Linked DNA regions of Draconibacterium halophilum. The protein of the gene in region 2 interacts with the protein of the main gene of each other region in a pairwise test. Links are inferred from orthologs where the notes say so. Each region holds a gene or a part of one and is shown on either strand. Other genes may lie near its edges.

The links.
Region 1: the proteins of nth (region 2) and aceE interact in binary tests that used the Escherichia coli proteins (3 or more experiments, as listed by UniProt). The link is inferred for Draconibacterium halophilum from one-to-one orthologs.

The regions. Positions count from the first base shown.
Region 1 is NZ_CP048409.1:3,902,675-3,912,969, forward strand. The notes cover bases 2,595-5,805. They hold aceE (pyruvate dehydrogenase (acetyl-transferring), homodimeric type), read left to right. Parts: upstream 2,595-2,935; coding sequence 2,936-5,605; downstream 5,606-5,805. Other genes in these bases: G0Q07_RS15835 (response regulator transcription factor), read left to right, coding at 2,595-2,616; G0Q07_RS15845 (2-oxo acid dehydrogenase subunit E2), read left to right, coding at 5,647-5,805. In the rest of the region: G0Q07_RS15820 (V-type ATP synthase subunit I), read left to right, coding at 1-120; G0Q07_RS15825 (V-type ATP synthase subunit K), read left to right, coding at 143-613; G0Q07_RS15830 (sensor histidine kinase), read left to right, coding at 715-1,953; more of G0Q07_RS15835, read left to right, coding at 1,963-2,594; more of G0Q07_RS15845, read left to right, coding at 5,806-6,924; lpdA (dihydrolipoyl dehydrogenase), read left to right, coding at 6,937-8,367; G0Q07_RS15855 (hypothetical protein), read left to right, coding at 8,467-9,324; G0Q07_RS15860 (SDR family NAD(P)-dependent oxidoreductase), read left to right, coding at 9,368-10,075; G0Q07_RS15865 (OmpA family protein), read right to left, coding at 10,254-10,295. UniProt on the Escherichia coli protein: Component of the pyruvate dehydrogenase (PDH) complex, that catalyzes the overall conversion of pyruvate to acetyl-CoA and CO(2).
Region 2 is NZ_CP048409.1:3,589,936-3,600,015, forward strand. The notes cover bases 2,917-5,912. They hold nth (endonuclease III), read right to left. Parts: upstream 4,738-5,912; coding sequence 4,096-4,737; downstream 2,917-4,095. Other genes in these bases: G0Q07_RS14575 (pyridoxal-dependent decarboxylase), read left to right, coding at 2,917-4,066; G0Q07_RS14585 (serine hydrolase domain-containing protein), read left to right, coding at 5,028-5,912. Outside these bases: G0Q07_RS14550 (MarR family winged helix-turn-helix transcriptional regulator), read left to right, coding at 1-361; G0Q07_RS14555 (FAD:protein FMN transferase), read left to right, coding at 458-1,453; G0Q07_RS14560 (hypothetical protein), read right to left, coding at 1,463-1,711; G0Q07_RS14565 (hypothetical protein), read left to right, coding at 1,874-2,227; G0Q07_RS14570 (acylphosphatase), read left to right, coding at 2,292-2,564; more of G0Q07_RS14575, read left to right, coding at 2,624-2,916; more of G0Q07_RS14585, read left to right, coding at 5,913-6,293; G0Q07_RS14590 (ABC-F family ATP-binding cassette domain-containing protein), read left to right, coding at 6,297-8,192; G0Q07_RS14595 (DUF3276 family protein), read right to left, coding at 8,195-8,587; bifunctional methylenetetrahydrofolate dehydrogenase/methenyltetrahydrofolate cyclohydrolase FolD, read right to left, coding at 8,802-9,677. UniProt on the Escherichia coli protein: DNA repair enzyme that has both DNA N-glycosylase activity and AP-lyase activity. The DNA N-glycosylase activity releases various damaged pyrimidines from DNA by cleaving the N-glycosidic bond, leaving an AP (apurinic/apyrimidinic) site.

The DNA.
Region 1 (10,295 bases), 310 kb from region 2 along the record:
GCAATGGCCGTGCTGGTTCATGGCGTGCGTTTAAATATGCTTGAGTATGCCGGCCATGCTGAAGTTGAGTTTTCAGGAAATGAATATAAACCCTTCAATTTGAAGGACAACAAACAATAGAAATTTTTAAAATAGTATAAAAATGACTTTAACAACAATTTTAGCAACAACAGTTGCAGGCTTTGGCGGACACGCCATTGCTCTGGGAATAGCAGGTGTAGGTTCGGCAATAGGAACAGGTATTGCAGGTATGGGAGCTGTAGGGCTTTGGAAACAATCGATCAGAGACAAGAAAAAACTTCCTTCGCTGGCTTTAGCAATGGTAGGTATGCCTTTAAGTCAGGTAATTTACGGGATGATTTTTATGAACTCGATGATTGGAGCAAATCTGAGTCCCGACAGTTACACCAACCAAATGATTTGGGCGTTCTTTATTGGTATCGCCATTGCAGCATCGGCAATTATGCAAGGAAGAGTGGGTGCAGCCGCTTGTGCAAATCTCGCTGTAGATGATAAACAAGGTTCCGGTATGTACATCGCCGCCATGGGTATCATCGAAACTGTTGCACTTCTTGCCATGGTATTTGGTATGGGAGGAATTCCCGGCGCTTAATGAGATCAAGAAATATTCCCCCGCAGTTTTTCAGCGGGGGATTTAAACCAAAATGTAAATACAATTGAATATCTTTAACCAAGCATAATTGAATTTACAGAATGGGTTTAAAAATAATTTTCCGGGGGAAAGTCTTATTAGCAATCATTATCTTCACCACAATTTCCTGTACCGGAATTATTTATACCTCAATAAAAAATTTACAGCCCGACAACAAACACCTTTTATTACTGGAGCTCTCGAAAAACATTGATCTTGAGATATCGCACAGTAGAATATTTTTAGATGACTATTTTTTGTTTAATGACACCCTAAAAAGAACGGCTATTTTAAGTTCTTTTACAAACACCCAAAAATACATCACTTCGCTCGACTCCCTTGTGGAGGCAAAATACAAAGACAACCGCGAACTCGAACTCCGGAAATCACTTGAATCCGTTACGAATCAGGTTGAAGAATTACAGCATAAGACAGCAGTAGCACTGCAAAAAAATGCGCAAACTTTTGATCCGGCTATCCTAACTAATTATCGCAGTTTCCAGATTGCCTATCAAGATTTACAACAAACAATTGATGATTATATTCTAAATGAAAATTTTAGGTTCAATCAAAAAGTATTTACACTCGTTCTTCTTACTTTTTTTCTGTTATTAGTATCTATCTTTTTAATTTACAGGATAATCAGTTCATACAATGCTATTGAAAAACAACAAGCAATCAGATCTCTTGAAGTAGAACTTAAAGAACGTAAAAGAATAGCGGCAGACTTACATGATGGATTAGGCTCAATTCTATCAAGTATTGCGCTTTATATTAAATTAATTGAAAAAGATTGCACAAATAAAACTGAAAATAAAAATCTGATTCAGATAAAGGAACTATCGGGAATAGCTTTAGAAAACCTGGAAGCCACAATAAACAATCTAAATCCATCAATTTTAAACAAATACGGACTAATAAAATCGCTGGAAATAATATGCGATAGAATAAATGATGTTGGGGAAGTTACATGCACCGTTAACTCAACCAATTTGGAAATGAAATTAGACCCAAATATGGAACTAAACATGTATCGTATTTGTAATGAGCTAATAAATAACACACTCAAGCACGCTGGCGCATCAAAACTATACATCGACATTCAACAAGTTAAAAAGACAGTAATTATTTTGTATCGTGATAATGGGAAAGGATTTAATCCTGAGCTTATTTATACATCTGACGAAGAGAAAATGGGATTACGAAATATAATCAACAGAATGAAGTCGTTTGGTGGTAAATATGAGATTAATAGCGCAACGGGAAAGGGAGTGGAAATTATGCTGAGGTTCAATTTATAACGCACTATCATGGAAAAAACAACTATTACTATTGTTGACGACCATAAAATTTTCAGAGATGGGTTGATACTACTATTACGCAATTTCGACTTCGTATCAGTTGTAGGACAGGCAGCAAATGGTCAGGAATTTTTGGGACTTATTGAAAATGAAGCACCAGACATAGTTTTTATGGATATTAATATGCCAAAAATGAACGGTATTGAAGCAACCAAACAAGCACTGCAAAAGTATCCTGATATAAAAGTAATTGCATTGACTTCTTTTGCCGATGATGAATACATTGAGCAAATGATATCAGCCGGAGTAGAAGGTTACATGCTAAAACGCTCGAACATTGAAGATTTTGAAAAAGCCATAAAAAAAGTTGCTGATGGAGGAAGCTATTTCTCCTCGGAAATCATAAAAGTAATCTCTCGCAATTTATACAAAGACAAAGAACGAAAGTTGGGCGAACAGCTATTATCCAATCTCACTTCGCGCGAAAAAGAAATCTTAAATCTAATTTGCAAAGGACTTAACAATGAGCAAATTGCAGAATTAATAAATTTGAGCCCTAAAACAGTAGAGAAACATAAAAGTAACCTCTTCCAAAAAACAGCGACTTTCAACACGGTTAACCTGGTTATTTATGCTTTCAAAAACCAACTTATTTCGCTCTAATTAAAAGACACGAGCCCAATAAAAAATCACACATAACACGCTGATCGAAAGAGCTCCAATTTTTCAACACTTCTATCAAATCTTACCGCCCAATCAAATGTGGCAATCTCAGTTTATCACACTTATGGAGCGCCTTTTTATGGGGAGAATCTTCCTCATCTGTCGCTTGTTTTCCCCAGCAAAACAATCACAAATCAGGCGGTTAAAAACATATTATCTGCAGTAAGCCGTGTTTACAGCTTAATGCAATGGTATTAAACCTTGTGCGCATATTATGGAATGGCTGTTGCGATTAATTGTGTAGCATAAAAATTGGCTTATGACTACAAAAAATACGAACAAAATAAGAGCATTTGAAAATCAGGAATGGCTCGATTCATTAGAATACCTTATCAAAAATGATGATGATGAACGCGTTACAGAGATTCTTGATATTCTACGAAAGCATGCTTTGGAAAAAGGAATTACAAAAGCACTAAAACTAACAACACCGTATATTAACTCAATCCCGAAATCAGAAGAAACTGACTACCCTGGAGATAGAGATCTGGAGCGAAAAATAAAAAGCATCATTCGCTGGAATGCCATGGCTATGGTGGTTCAGGCCAATAAAAAAAACGATGGAATTGGCGGTCATATATCAACTTACGCATCGGCAGCCACCCTTTACGAAGTAGCATTTAATCATTTTTTCAGAGGTGGCGATAACGGAGATCCTGCCGACCTTATTTATTTTCAGGGACATGCCTCGCCGGGAATTTATGCGCGTTCATTTCTTGAAGGGCGTTTTTCGGAAAAAATGCTCGAAAACTTTAGAAAAGAACTAAAACCCGATGGCGGTTTGTCATCCTATCCGCACCCGCGATTGATGAAAGATTACTGGCAATTCCCAACCGTTTCGATGGGTCTTGGGCCTATTATGGCGATTTATCAGGCTCGTTTTAATAAATATCTACAAGATAAAGGATTGCTGGACAATGAAGGACAAAAAGTTTGGGCATTTCTTGGCGATGGAGAAATGGATGAACCCGAATCGCTTGGTGCACTAACGCTAGCTTCGCGTGAAGAATTGGACAATTTAATTTTTGTTGTTAATTGCAATTTGCAACGGCTTGATGGTCCCGTTCGTGGAAATAGTTCAGTGATTGAAGAACTTGAAGGGGCATTTAGCGGTGCCGGCTGGAACGTTATAAAGGTAACACAGGGTTCGAAATGGGATGCACTGCTTCAAAAAGATAAAACAGGAATATTAAAAAAACGTTTGGGAGAACTTGTCGACGGTGAACGGCAGAAGTATTCGATTTCCAAAGGCGATTACATCCGGGAAGAATTCTTTGGGAAATACGACGAACTTCGGGAAATGGTAAAGGAAATGAGCGACAAGGAACTTGAAAAACTCAACCGTGGAGGCCATGATCCTCAAAAAGTTTACAATGCCTTTAAAAGAGCCCAGGAGACCCAAAATGCTCCAACAGTAATTCTCGCCTCCACCATAAAAGGTTACGGACTTGGCGAAGCCGGCGAAGGACGCAATATCACACACCAGCAGAAGAAATTAAACGAAGAAGAATTGATGCTTTTCCGCGATCGTTTTAATATCCCAATTTCTGACGACGAAGTTGCTAAAGCACCGTTTTACAAACCTGATGACGAAAGTCCCGAGATGAAATATTTGCTTCAACAGCGAAAGCAACTAGGTGGCTTTCTCCCCAAAAGAAGGACTGAAACGCCAGACATTTCACTGCCGGAGAATAAAGTTTTTGACGAATTTTTCAAAGGCTCGGGCAAACGAGAAGTGGCTACAACCATGGTTGCTGTGCAATTAATCAGCAAAATGTTAAAAGATAAAAATCTTGAAAAGCTAGTAGTACCAATTGTCCCCGACGAATCGCGTACTTTTGGAATGGATTCATTATTTCGGCAGGTGGGAATTTATGCCCATAAAGGACAACTTTACGAACCGGTTGACCGGGATAACTTTTTATATTACAAAGAAGCAAAAGATGGTGCTATTCTCGAAGAAGGAATTACTGAAGCCGGTGCCATTTCGTCGTTTATTGCCGCGGGAACTGCTTATTCTACACATCAAATAAACTGCATTCCTTTCTATATTTTTTATTCGATGTTTGGATTTCAGCGAGTTGGCGATTTTATTTGGGCTGCTGCCGATGCCCGCGCCAAAGGTTTCTTGCTAGGAGGTACAGCGGGTCGTACAACATTGGCTGGTGAAGGATTGCAACACCAGGACGGTCAAAGTCATATTCAGGCACTTTCTATTCCCGGACTTCGTGCATACGATCCGGCTTTCGCCTACGAAATAGCCGTAATCATCCGCGATGGTATTAATAGAATGTACAAAAAGGGAGAAGAAATATTCTACTACCTAACCATCATGAATGAGAAGTACAAAATGCCTGCTATGCCTGCAGGAAAAGACGTTGAAAAAGGAATAATAAACGGTTTATATAAATACCGCCGAAGTACAAAAAACAAACATAATTTGCATTTGCTCGGAAGCGGATCTATTCTTAACGAAGCTTTAAAAGCCCGCGATTTGCTAAAAAAAGACTTCGATATATACCCCGAAGTATGGAGTGTAACAAGCTACAAACAATTGTACGACGATGCTACCGAAACACAGCGTAACAATCGAATTTCGGGAGAGAATAAAAAATCGTGGATACAAGAAAGCGTGGGTACAAAACCCGGGATATTTGTTGCTGCAAGCGACTATTTAAAGGCGCTTCCGTTATCGGTATCGAAATGGTTTCCGGGTAGTTTTACAGCACTTGGCACCGATGGTTTTGGATTAAGCGAGAACCGTGAAGAGTTACGAAATCACTTCGAAACCGATGCTAAGCATATTGCCTGGGCTGCATTGGTTAGCTTGCACGACGCCGGTAAATTTTCTGACAAAAAATTACAGGCTGCCCGTAAGAAATTGGAAATACTAAGCGATAAATCCTCGGCAAAAACTCACGGGCAATAAAATTAGGAAAACTCAAAGTCTGAATTCAAAACAGTTGTAACATGAAAAAAGAAATAAAAATACCGGAAATTGCAGAGAATATTGAAACAGCGGTTGTGGCAGGAATATTGGTTTCTGAAGGCGACGAGGTAAACGAAGATCAGTCGTTGGTGGAATTGGAAACTGATAAAGCAACAACCGATCTGCCCGCTCCCGTTGCAGGCATAATCGATGAAATAAAGGTAAAAGAAGGCGACGAAGTGAAAGTGGATCAGGTTATCATGATCATTGAAACAAAGTCCGACAAAAAAGAGAAAGACAAAGAAGAAGAAGAGGAAACAAAAGATAAGAAAGAAACAAAAGAGACAGAAAGCGATACTTCCGAAACCAACGAAGACGTGGACGAAGAGCAAGAAAGTGAATCTGAAGAAGAATCAGATGACAATAAAAAAGATTTAAGCGATATACCTGCATCACCCTCGGTTCGCCGGCTTGCACGTGAGCTCGATCTGGATCTTACAAAAATAACCGGAACAGGGCCGGGAAAACGGATTACAGCTGAGGATGTAAAATCAGCTAACGAAACGGAAGGCAAAACAGAAAAGAAACAGACTGTTGAATTACCCGATTTTTCAAAGTGGGGAAACACAAGTAATGAGGACATGACTACGATCCGGAAAATCACAGCAAAAAATGTGAGCCAATCGTGGAGCACCGTCCCACATGTTACACAATTCGATGAAGCTGATATTACCGATATCGAGATGTTCAGAAAAGAAAATTCTTCGAAATTTGAAAAACAGGGGAAAAAGCTAACACTAACAGCTATTTTACTAAAAATAGCTGGCTTTGCCTTGCAAAAATTTCCGAGATTTAATGCCAGCCTCGATACGGAAAACGACAAAATTATATACAAGCATTATTTTAACATTGGTATTGCAGCGGACACACCACAGGGATTGCTCGTCCCGGTTGTTCAGGATGTGAACCAAAAATCGCTGTTGCAACTTGCAGGCGAAATTGGCGAACTGGCCGAAAAAGCACGCGAGAAAAAACTGGGACCCGAGGAAATGCAGGGAGGAAATTTTACCATTTCGAATTTGGGAGGTATTGGCGGCACTAACTTTACTCCTATTGTACTACCTCCACAAGTGGCTATTCTTGGTGTTTCAAGCGCCTCATTCAAACCTGTTTATTTTGATGAACATCAGCCAAAAAAACGATTAATCCTGCCTCTTTCACTGTCTTATGACCATCGGGTTATTGATGGAGCGGATGGCGCACGCTTCTTGCGATGGATATGCGAAGTGCTGGAAAATCCGTATAACATTTTACAATAAAGCAGAAAAAACATGAGCAAAACAGAAAAACATCAATTGGTAATTATCGGAGCCGGGCCGGGTGGATATCGTGCGGCGTTTATGGCTGCCGACCTCGGGCTTAAAGTTACACTTATCGATCCCGAAATTAATCCTGGCGGAGTGTGCCTGTATCGCGGATGTATACCTACAAAGGCATTGTTACATCTTGCCAAAATAAAGGCAGATGCTGAAAGTGCCGGAGATATGGGAATTCATTTTGATAAAGTACATATAAAGATTGACAAAATAAGAGAATGGAAAAACGAAGTGGTAAAAAAACTCACCTCAGGATTGGGACAATTGGTAAAAGCACGAAAAATTAACTACATCCGCGGGAAAGCAAAATTTCTGGACGATAATCGTATTGAAATTACAGACGATGATTCAAATAAAAAACAGATTATTTTCGAAAATGCCATTATTTCAACGGGGGCAAGTCCGGTAACTTTACCCAACATCAACACCAGTGATTCACGCATTATGCATTCAGCAGAATCTCTAAATCTGGAAGATATGCCCAACAAGCTCCTGGTAATCGGTGGGAGTTATATCGGCCTCGAAATGTCGAGTATTTACCATGCCTTGGGCTCGCAGGTTACTTTGGTTGAGCTTACCAAGGATTTGATGCCGGGAACAGACAGCGACCTGGTTAAAGAATACAAAAAAGCCAGCAAGCATACATTTCAGCAATTACTGCTCCAAACCAAAGTAAAAAATATCAAGGCAAAAAAGGATAGTCTTGAAGTTGAAATGGAAAATGAGCAGGGAGAGAACGACAAAAAGACTTTTGATAAAATACTTGTTGCCATAGGCCAGAAGCCAAATACGACAGAAATTGGTCTTGAAAACACCGGAATAAAAACAAACGAAAAGGGGTTTATTCAGGTAAACGAAAAACAACAAACTGCACAAAAAAATATTTATGCGATAGGCGATGTAACAGGGCCTCCTCTGCTGGCACATAAAGCGAGCTACGAAGGAAAAGTAGCTGCTGAAGTAATTTCCGGCAAAAAAGCTGTAAATGACGCCAAGGCTCTACCCTCTGTAATCTATACAGAGCCGGAAATAGCCACCTGCGGACTTACCGAAAAGGAAGCAAAAGATAAAGGGATCTCCTTTAAAGTGGAGAAATTCAACTGGTCAGCCTCAGGGCGGGCAGTTGCTATGAATGCTGAAAAAGGATTTACAAAATTGCTGATTGATTCCAACAACGGGCGCATTTTAGGTGCGGGAATTGTTGGTAAAAACGCCGGCGATTTAATTGCCGAGCTTGTATTGGCTATCGAGATGGGGGCAACAGCCGAAGATTTAGCGCTTACAATTCATCCGCATCCAACGCTTTCAGAAACCATTATGGAAGCCGCCGAAATGTTCTACGGAACTCCGGCTCATACATTTGTAAAATCAAAACAACAAAAATAAGATACAATGAAAAAAGCATAATAAAAGTCTTTCTAATAAGCCAGACCAGCATTATGCAATTTACATCAGTAACCATTGAAAATAAAAAAATACAAACGAATGAAAACAATTATTTTAAGCGACATTAATAATTCTGCAAAATCAATCATCCCATACGGCCTGCGGGTGGCCAGGGAACTAGAGTCGGAGGTAGATGTTCTTCATGTTATCGATCCGCGAAGCCACCCGGGAGCATACAGTTCATTATCCGACTCACAAAGCATCAGTCCCGGAGAAACACTGAGTCATGCAGAAACTATAAAACACGCGAAAAATCGGGCAAGTATTAAATTAGATAAGTTGTTGAGTGCAGAAGGATCGCGGTTAAATTATCCGCTAAAGATCAACCGGGTTATTGTGGAAAATAGCGTTGAGGACGAACTCGAACAACGTTTAGCGCAAAACCCAGACTGTCTGCTCATAGTTAATGCTGAAATGGATCAGGACATGCTTGATACCACTGAAGAGGCTGTGCGCTTAATTAAAAAAACGGGCGTACCATCTTTCATCGTTCCACCGGGTGAAACCTTTAAGTCAGACATCAGTGCTTTGATGCCTCTGAACCTCGATCAGAATAATTTCACTTCTCTTACAGATCTTAAGTTTTTCTTTGACAAGTTTAAACTTAATATCGATGCTGTTGGAGTGGTATTAAATGGCGATTATACCACTATGGAACTAAAATCACTTGCCTGGAAAGATACTGTTTCCGACTTTTTCCTATCGGAAACAAAACTGAATACCAACGTTTTAGAAGGCAAAGATTTTATCGATACCATCAGTAATTATTTTAAACGAAACAACCGACATCTGCTCCTATTGATCAACGATAGCGAAAACATAAATTTTTCGGTTGCGCATACCGTTGAATTACTGGATTCAGTTAAAAGCCCGGCTTTGGTTTATTTTCCTAAGTAAAAATCATTATTCAAACTTGCACTTGCATTAAAAACGAAAACATATGAAAATATTGATTACCGGAACCAGTTCTGGATTGGGCTTTGGATTGGCCAAATATTATTTAATACAAAATCATACCGTTTATGGCATCAGCCGGCGTTCGAATACCGAATTGAATAGTTTCGATAACTTCGCCTTCCTGTCACAAGACATTTCTGATTTTGATGATTTAAGAAATAACCTTGCTGAGTTTTTAAGGGAGACAGATAAGTTTGATCTTGTGATCTTAAATGCAGGAATGCTGAATGACATTAAAGACATGAAAGAAACCAGCCTGGAAGAAATTAAAAAAGTGATGGATGTAAATGTCTGGTCGAATAAGATCATTATTGACACCCTTTTTACTGAATTGGAAGATATCAGCCGGATAGTCGCCATTTCGTCCGGGGCATCGGTAAGCGGTGCACGGGGATGGAATGCCTATTCCCTTTCGAAAGCCACTTTAAATATGCTGATAAGTTTGTACGCGAATGAACAACCACAAACGCATTTTTGTGCACTGGCTCCCGGTCTTATCGACACAGGCATGCAGGAATACCTTTCGGGCTTGCACGATACAATGGATTTTCCAACAGTAGAACGCCTGAAAAAAGCGCGTTCGTCGGGCGAAATGCCTACAATTGAGGAAGCCGCAAAAACCAATGCGGAAGCCATTGAAAAATTAAAAAGTTACGATACTGGTTCTTTTGTTGATGTTAGAAAAATTTGAGCATTTTCTCTTTTTGATAAATTGATAAAAACTACTGTCGCAATCCTTAACAATTAAGCTATCAATTGCTGTAAACGACAAAATATTCTGGAATATAAAAGCAATGTATCTGTATTAAAAACAAAAAAAGCTGCTCTTTAAAAAAGAACAGCTTTTCGATGATTGGTATTACTTTTTACTAATTTCCATTCATTTCAAGAATCTTAAATTCAGTTCTACG
Region 2 (10,080 bases):
GCCACTGCTTGATGAACTGAAAATTACTTATCCGCAATACCTGGTTTTAATGGTGCTTTGGGAGCACGATTCGATGCCGGTAAATACAATTGCGAAAAAGTTAATTCTTAATACAAATACAATTACACCTCTTTTGAAGAGAATGGAAACCCAGGGAATTGTTAAGCGAACGCGTTCCAATACCGACGAACGAAAAGTAACGGTTAGCCTCACCGACAAAGGTCGTCAGTTACGTATGCAGGCAGCAGATATTCCAGAAAAACTGGTAGCCCAACTCGATACCGATAAATTCTCGATTGACGAATTGATCGACCTCAGAGAAAAACTCAATAACCTCATCAATTCTATGATCGATCGCTAATTCTGGAAAATAAAGTTCATCCTTTAGCATTTCCGTTCCGTGGCAAACATGCTTGACATAAATTGCTAAATTCGCAGTAAATTCAAATGCGAAAAAATGAATCAGCGAATACTTCTTTTTATTGTACTAATTTTTACCCTGCAGGCCTGTAATCCGGGAGCTTCAAAATATATTGCCAACAATGGGGCCATCTATGGCACCTACTACAGTATCAAGTATGAAAGCCCAGATGGAAACAATCTTCAAACCGACATTGATGAAGAACTGCAACGTTTGTCGCATATTTTTTCGCATTACGATAAAGAAGCTACCATCACAAAAATAAATAACAACACTCCTGTTGAAACGGAGCTGGAATTTATTACCTGTTTCTCGCGCGCAACGGAAATCGCAGAACTTACTAACGGTGCTTTTGATATTACTGCCGGTCCGCTTATTAGTGCTTGGGGATTTGGCCCGGAAGACCGGCAAAAGATGACGGATAAAAAGGTTGACTCGCTAAAGCAATTTTGTGGTTATGAGAAGATTCGTCTTGAAAACGGAAAAATTATAAAAGATAATCCACACATGACCATAAATATGAGTGCCATAGCCAAAGGTTACACCTGCGATCTTATCGGCGAATTTCTGCAAAACAAAGGGTGCCAAAACTACATGGTTGACATTGGTGGCGAGGTTGTGGCAAAAGGCATAAACGATAAAGGCAAAATATGGACGATCGGGATTCGCGAGCCCATTGAAAATCCGTTTGAGAATGAATTAAGTGCCGCATTAATGCTTAAAAACCGCGCTATGGCGACATCGGGGAACTACCTTAATTTCTATGAAGAAGATGGTAAAAAATATGCACACACTATCGATCCGATTTCCGGTTACCCGGTACAACATAGTTTGTTAAGTGCCTCGGTAGTTGCCAACGATTGTATGACCGCCGATGCGTTTGCCACTGCATTTATGGTGCTCGGAAAAGATAAAAGTATTGAAATAGCACGCCAGGTGCCGGGTATGGAGATATATTTTATTTATGCCGACGATAACGGAGAAAACCAGGTATATATGTCGCAAGGTTTTGATAAAATGCTACGTAAATAAAAAAGCCGGTTATTTACCGGCTTCTGTATCTGTTGCTAAATTAAGTGTCTTAAACTTCAGCTCTTTTCGTGCATCGCGTTGTGCAAGTTTGTCTTGCGTGGTAGCACAATAAACACCGTTTTTCTTTAGATGATTATTTCCACCTACGTGTGTATTTGGGAATTTTCCTCCTTTAAAAAAAACAATTCTTATTGCCATTCCCAGCATTCCTACTCCCAACAAGGCAACTGCCAATAAAACTACTTTTAAAATTTCCATATCCTTTTCCCTTTCAAACTATGCGTTGCAAAATTAAAGTTTTCTAAATAATTAACTCTATCTAAATAACTAATTTAACGGCAAATTGTTGCTGTTCATCTAAAAGTTTCGCCGTTTTCAAGTCTATTTTGTAAATTCATGAAAACAAAAAACAAACAAATCATGGAAAAACACATTAATGTAGTTGCAACGCTGCAGATTGTTTACAGCATTTTGGGGCTAATAATTGCCACAACCATCTTTATTCTATTTCACGTAATCGGCGATTTTGCAGATGATCATGAAGCTGAATTTGTTCTTTCAATCATTGCCAACGTTATCATGGTCATTTCTTTTATCGTATGTCTGCCCGGAATTCTTGCCGGAATTGGATTATTCAAACGTAAAGAATGGGCACGTGTGCTTACCCTCATTATTTCCGTTCTGAATCTCTTCAGTTTCCCTATCGGAACCGGAATTGGTGTTTATTCGATCTGGGCGCTGGTACAACCCGAAAATGTAGAAGCCTTTAAATAAATTCAAATACCAAAAGGCCCGACTATATTTCTTATTACTTTTACCTTCGCTTGAATAAAAAAATATGATTCAATACGAAATAAGAGTTAATGGCCGGGTTCAGGGGGTAGGATATCGTTATTACGTACTGCAACAGGCCAAATTACTTAATGTTACCGGTTGGGTGCGCAATACGGTGGATGGTGGCGTGCTGGTTGTGGCCCAAGGCAGCGAACCGGCCGTAAAAACACTTGTTGATTACCTTTGGGTTGGACCTCCACTTTCCCTGGTCAAAGGCGTACATCACTCCGAGCTTCAGGTTCTCGAAACTTATACTGATTTTGAAGTCAGGAATTAATAATTTCGCTCATTCTTATTGTTCTCACAACACCATCAAAAAATCTAAACCACAAAAAATTGGAAAAGAAGAACTACCACATGAGCCCGGAACAGTTTCGGGAAGAAGGCAAAAAAATAATCGACTGGATTGCTGATTATTACGAACAAATTGAAGATTATCCGGTTCTGTCGCAGGTAAAACCCGGCGATATTTCGAAATCATTACCAAATGCCGCTCCTCTGCGAGGGGAAAGTATTGATGACATGATTAAGGATCTGGATGAAAAAATTATGCCGGGGATCACACACTGGCAATCGCCAAATTTTTTCGCATACTTTAATGCCAACACTTCATTCCCTTCAATTTTAGGTGACCTCGTATCGTCGGGGCTTGGCGTGCAGGGAATGTTGTGGGCAACCAGCCCGGCTGCTACCGAAGTGGAAACCCGGGTACTCGACTGGCTGGCCGATATGATGGACATGCCCGAACAGTTCCGATCAACCTCATCGGGTGGCGGAGTTATTCAGGACACGGCATCAACAGCTGCATTAACAGCAATTATTGCTGCCCGCGAAAGAGTCACCGCATTTGAAACAAACGAGGAAGGTCTGCATAAAAAACTGATTGCCTATGTATCATCACAAACGCATTCATCGGTAGAAAAAGGGATAAAAATTGCCGGGATTGGCCGCGCAAATCTCCGTTTGATCGACGTAGACGAAAACTGTTCGATGCGCACCAACCTGCTCGAAAAACAAATAAAACAAGACCGCGCCAACGGACTCATTCCTTTTTTTATTTGCGGCACCATTGGCACCACCTCAACAACTGCTGTTGACCCGTTGCCAGAAATTGGTAAGATATGTAAACGAGAAAAATGTTGGTTTCATATTGATGCCGCGTCGCTGGGAACAGCCATGCTTTGTCCCGAATTCAGGCATTTGGCCGATGGCGTTGAACTAGCCGACAGTTATAGTTTTAATCCGCATAAATGGATGTTTACGAATTTCGATTGTAATGTTTTTTGGGTGGCAGATCGCCGCGAACTAATCAATACTTTTTCTATTCTGCCGGAATATCTGCGTAACAAAGCCACCGAATCGGGCGAAGTGTTCGATTACCGCGACTGGCATATTCAACTGGGCCGCCGGTTCAGAGCCTTAAAGCTTTGGTTTGTAATTCGGCACTACGGCGTTGAAGGGCTACAGCAACTTATTCGCGAACATGTTCGGTTGGCTAAAGAATTTGAATGCTGGGTAAATGAATCCGAAGATTTTGAAGTAGTTGTACAACCAACCATGAACCTGATTTGCTTCCGCCATAAATCTGATGATAGTTTCAACCTGAAACTTATGAACACCATTAACGAAGCGGGAAAAATCTTTTTTACCCACACAAAATTAGGCGGGCAGGTTGTTTTGCGCTTGAATATCGGACAGACACATATTGAATACAAGCATGTAAAAAATGCCTGGAATATTATTAGCTTAACCGCAAAAGAGCTGGAATTAAACACGTAAAATTTGCAGCAAATGCTTTAAAGGAATTGCTATTGTATTTCCTTTTTATAAAACTTACAAACTTCGGTCAACCCACATTTTTCGCACTTTGGTTTGCGAGCCAAACAAGTGTATCGCCCATGCAAAATTAGCCAGTGATGTGCTTTTGGCACCAAGTCTAAGGGAATGTATTTCATTAACTGCTGCTCGGTTGCCAAGGGCGTTTTTGCGTTAGTACTTAACCCAATGCGTGCCGCTACTCTAAAAACATGGGTATCAACGGCCAGTGCCGGTTTGTTATACACTACCGAAGCAATAACATTTGCTGTTTTTCGTCCAACACCGGGAAGTTTCTGTAAATCATCAACATCGCTTGGCACTTCACCATCAAATAACTCAATAAGTTTTTGTGCCATCCCAACCAGGTGTTTGGCTTTATTGTTCGGGTACGAGCAGCTTCTTATATAATCAAAAACTTCTGCCGGTTCTACCTCAGCCATTTTGTATGGCGTTGGGAAACGCTTAATTAGCTCGGGTGTAATCTGGTTCACTCGCTTATCGGTGCACTGAGCCGATAAAATTACTGCTACAATCAATTCAAACGGATTGCCATAATCGAGCTCTGTTTCAGCAATTGGCATTGCTTTCTCAAAATAATCTATGATGTATTCAAAGAGTTCTTTCTTCCTCATTGTTCAATTTTTTTCAAAAATAGATGATTTTTTCTCTTCAGGTGTAACAAAAATGAATTAGTGCAGTCTTATTAAAAGAATTGCTTAAGTATCGTTTCTCCCCTTTTTTTTGAAATGGTTTTAAGTAATAATTAAACAGCAAAATAAAAAGCCGGCTCCCACCGGCTTTTTCTATTTCGCATGTTATTAAAATCAAATCGTGAATAAAAAATGTTCAGAAATATAGCCTTCTCCTAGAAATCAAGCAGATAAATTCTATTTTTGTTTGAAATTGTGAAGGAGGAATCGTTTTGAAGAGAAGAATTTACTTTGTTGTAGTGGTAGTTGGGTTGGCAATTCTGGCTTTCAAATTACAGTCATTCGTTAGTACAGATAAGGCTGAAACACAAGAAACACAAGAGGTTGCTGTTGTTGAGCCGGTATACAATCCCGTTGTTGAAATTGAGAATACACTTACACGTTTTGATAGTTTACTGGATCAAAATTTAAAAGAATCCGGAACAGTTGGAGCTGCACTTGTTATTACCTACAAAGGCAAAATTGCCCTGGTAAAATGTTTTGGGGTTCGAAAAGCCGGAGAAAAAAACCGGGTTGACGCAAATACTGTATTTCGCCTGGCTTCCGTTTCAAAAACAGTAACAGGTGTTTTGGCAGGTATTCTTGATGAAGAAAACATTGTAAAGCTGGATGACCGAATTATTGATTACCTCCCAAATTTCAAACTAAAAAATGCTGATTACACCAACCAACTTACTGTTCGTCATTTACTGAGTCACACATCAGGGTTAATTCCACATGCGTATGATCTGATGGTAGAAGACAAAGTGCCGTTGGAAAAAATTATTGAGCGATTAGACCAGGTTGATCTCACAGCAGCACCGGGAAAACTCTATGGCTACCAGAACGTAGTTTACAGTATTTATGATCCAATAACCTGCGCAAAAACGCACCAATCGTTTGAATCGGTGATGAAAGAAAAGGTATTCCAACCTTTTGGGATGGCTGATGCTTCAGTAAATTTTAAAGATTTTGAAAACAACCACAACAAGGCTTATCCACATTACAACCGAGGTCACAACCGTTACAGTCCAATGCGCCTGAATGATCGGTATTACACAACTGCTCCGGCAGCCGGCGTTAACGCCAGCATATCAGATCTTGGAAATTTTCTGTGTGCTTTAACGGATGATAATTCAGAAATATTTGATATAAAAGCACGAGAAACAGTTTTTACTCCGCAAGTAAATTCGCCCTTAAAACGCACCTATTTCAGAAGCTGGGGACGCGATGTAAAATCAAAACGCTATTCTATCGGGTGGAGAATTATAGATTACAAAGGGCGCGAAATTGCCTACCACGGTGGTTACGTTTTGGGCTACAAAGCTGAAATTGCCGTTTGCGACCAGGAAGATATTGGTATTGCCATTTTGAGTAACTCACCAAACAGTGCCACTGCCAAAAACATCCCCACATTCCTGAATATGTTGTTCGATTACAAAGACAGCATGGCCTTACAAGAAGAACAAAAAGACGATTCTTCGCAAAACAAATCGTAAAACATGAAGCCATTTTTACAAGCTGAGAACCTCTCGAAACGATGGGGAGAGTTAATGCTTTTTGAAGATATTTCCTTTACTGTTTTTGAAGGTGCTAAAGTTGCACTCATCGCAAAAAACGGAACAGGAAAATCCAGCCTGCTTAATCTTCTGGCAGGAAAAGATTCGCCAGATGAAGGGATTATTACACTAACCAACGATGTAAAAGTTGGGTATTTCGAGCAAATTCCAGATCTGAATCCAAACAATACGGTTATTGAAGAGATTTTTGCAAGCGACAACGAAAAGATAAAAACAGTAAAAGCTTTCGAGTTGGCAGTAACCCAAAATAAGCAGGATGATATTACGGCTATTTCTGCAAAAATGGATGAATTAAACGCCTGGGCAATCGAAGTGGAGATTAAACAAATACTCACAGAGCTCAAAATCAATTTCCTGGAACAAAAAGTTGCTGAGCTTTCCGGAGGTCAACATAAACGTTTGTCACTAGCGAAGGTACTTATTAACCAACCTGATTTATTGATTCTTGATGAACCCACCAACCACCTCGATCTGGAAATGATTGAATGGCTGGAAGCTTATCTTGAAAAAACAAAAGCTACACTGTTAATGGTTACGCACGACCGCTATTTCCTTGATCGTGTTTGCAACGAGATAATAGAAATGGAGGACAACCAAATTTATCGTTATCAGGGTAATTACTCCTATTTTCTTGAAAAGCGCGACGAACGTATTGCCATGCAACAGGCCAGCATATCAAAAGCAAAAAACCTGATGCGCACCGAAATTGAATGGATGCGCCGAATGCCCAAAGCAAGAAGCCACAAAGCAAAATACCGTGTTGATTCTTTTTATGATCTGAAAGACAAAGCCTCGCAAAATATTCGCGACGATAAAGTTGACATGAGTGTGAAATCAGCACGATTGGGTAAAAAGATTGTAGAACTCGACCATGTTTCCAAATCATTCCCTGGCGTAAAATTAATTGAAGATTTTTCATATAAATTTCAACGTTTCGAGAAAGTGGGAATTGTTGGTAAAAATGGTACCGGAAAATCTACTTTTCTGAACCTGTTAACCCAAGCGCTAACTCCCGATTCCGGTGCAATTGAAATTGGGCAGACCATAAAATTTGGTTACTACCGGCAAGAAGGAATTGCATTCGATCCGCAGGAAAAAGTAATTGAAGCCGTGCAGAAAATTGCTGAGTTTATCCATTTTGAAGATGGCTCGAAGATGAGCGCTACACAAATGCTCACCCGTTTTCTTTTTCCGCCCGAAACACAATACAATTACATTGAAAAGTTAAGCGGTGGAGAACAGCGAAGGTTATACCTTTGTACGGTTCTCATGCAAAATCCCAACTTCCTGATACTTGATGAGCCTACCAACGATTTGGATATTATGACATTGAATGTGCTGGAAGATTACCTTCAGTCGTTTGAAGGTTGTGTTGTGGTAGTATCGCACGACCGTTTTTTTATGGATAAGATAGTGGATCACCTTTTTGTATTTGAAGGCGAAGGAGAAATTACTGATTTCCCGGGGAATTATACCGTTTATCGTAACCACGTTGAAGAAGAGCAGCAACAAAAAGCAAAAGCTGATGCTAAAATTAAAGCTAATGCTAAAGCACAAACTGAAATTGCAGCAAAGCCGTCTCAATCACAAACGAAAAAGAAACTATCTTACAACGAAAAACGAGAGTTTGAGCAACTGGAAAACCAAATTCCTGAACTTGAAGAACAAATAAGTGAACTGGATAAGCTACTCAATTCCGGTAATCTTAACCACGACGAATTATACGAAAAGTCGTTGCAACTTGACGATATGAAATCGCAACTCGATGAAAAGGAATTAAGATGGCTCGAATTAAGTGAGCTGGGTTTAAAAAAATAGGTTTAAATATCTTCGAACTCTACATTGGTGTAGTCTTTTACCGGAGCTTTTTCCTCTTCAGCTACTTCCTTGGTCTCCGATTTTGGCTCTACTTCCTCACGTACCTCTTCAGGCTGTTTGTCGTGAATAAAATCAACCACTTCCTGCAGACTTTCGATGAACTTGGTAAAGTCTTCCCTGTATAAAAAGATTTTGTGTTTCTCGTACGAAAATTTACCGTTCTCGCCAAAGCGTTTTTTGCTTTCGGTGATGGTTAAATAGTACTCATCGTTTCGAGTACTTTTTACATCGAAAAAATATGTTCTTTTTCCCGCACGAATAACATTTGAATGAATCTCTTGCTTGAACTTACTGTCTTTAAACTTAGTTCCCTCCTTTGTATCACCACTTTCCATTCTTCAATATTTTGGTTTTTTGGACTTAGTTAGGTTTCAAAAATAGAAAAATATTTAACAAATATTCAGAATGTGTCACGAAGCAGATTTATTCCGTGGAAAAAAAGGCTATTTATAACGATTCTACAAACAAAATTCCAGCTCTAACTAGCTGTAATGCAGCCATAAAAAAAGGGGACACAATCATGTCCCCTTTCCTCAAAAATTATAGCTTTTATTTATATATTTTCTTTTCAGCCGATAACAAAGTATTTAATAGTAACGATGTTCGCGTCATAGGTCCTACTCCACCTGGCACGGGAGTTATGTAAGAGCATTTTGGAGCCACTTCTTCATACAACACATCGCCTTTCAATTTCCATCCCGATTTTGTTTTGTCTGATTTTATGCGGGTAGTACCCACGTCGATAACAACGGCACCTTCTTTAACCATATCGGCGGTAACAAACTCAGGAACTCCCATTGCAACAATTAAAATATCGGCATTGGCACAAACCTCCTTTAAATTGGCAGTGCGGCTGTGTGCAACAGTTACAGTGGCGTTAATGGCTTTTTGCGACATCAATACACTCATTGGGCGACCAACAATATTACTACGCCCCAAAACCACACAATTTTTGCCGCTGGTTTCAATGTTATATCGTTTAATCAACTCAACAATACCATAAGGCGTTGCCGAAACAAAAGATGGCATTCCTATTACCATTCGACCAACATTAATCGGATGAAATCCATCAACATCTTTTTTCGGATCGATGGCTTCAATAATTTTTTCTTCGGAAATATGTTTTGGCAGTGGCAACTGAACAATAAAACCATCCAAATCATCGTCGTTATTCAATTCTTCAACTTTGTCCAATAATTCTTCTTCAGTAACATCATCTTCATAACGAATCAACGAAGATTTAAAACCAACTGCTTCGCAATCTTTAATTTTATAGGCAACATAGGTTTCGCTACCTCCGTCATGACCAACCAGAATAGCTGCCAAATGAGGTTGTTTTCCTCCATTGTCGATTATTTGCTTAACCTTCTCCGCTATTTCCTGCTTAATTTCAGCAGCTACTTTTTTTCCGTCGATCAAATTCATAGTCTTCTCTCGCTAAGGCGCCAAGACGCCAAGTTTATAATAGTTTGTTTACAATTCGTGTTATTCCGTTTTTAATCAGCTTCTCATTAAAGTTAAAAAAGTCCAAGTTAAGATCAGTTAGCTTGAGATAGGTTCGTTACGGCTTTTTATGAACTGGTGCAATAGCTTCTTCTGACTTTAATTCTATAAAAACCTTATTCTCAATAATCAATCTGACCGAAAACCTTCACCAACAATCTGGCTCTTTCAAACAACTTGCACTGGTTTTTGTCGATCTACTTTTAATCCCTGCCTTTTTAGCTCAAGGTATAAAATCGCTTCATAATCCGGCTCCAAGTTCGACATGTATCTCAAAACAAGTGTTGACAATTATTTTTGAAATTTAATTTTCGGTCATCCCTTG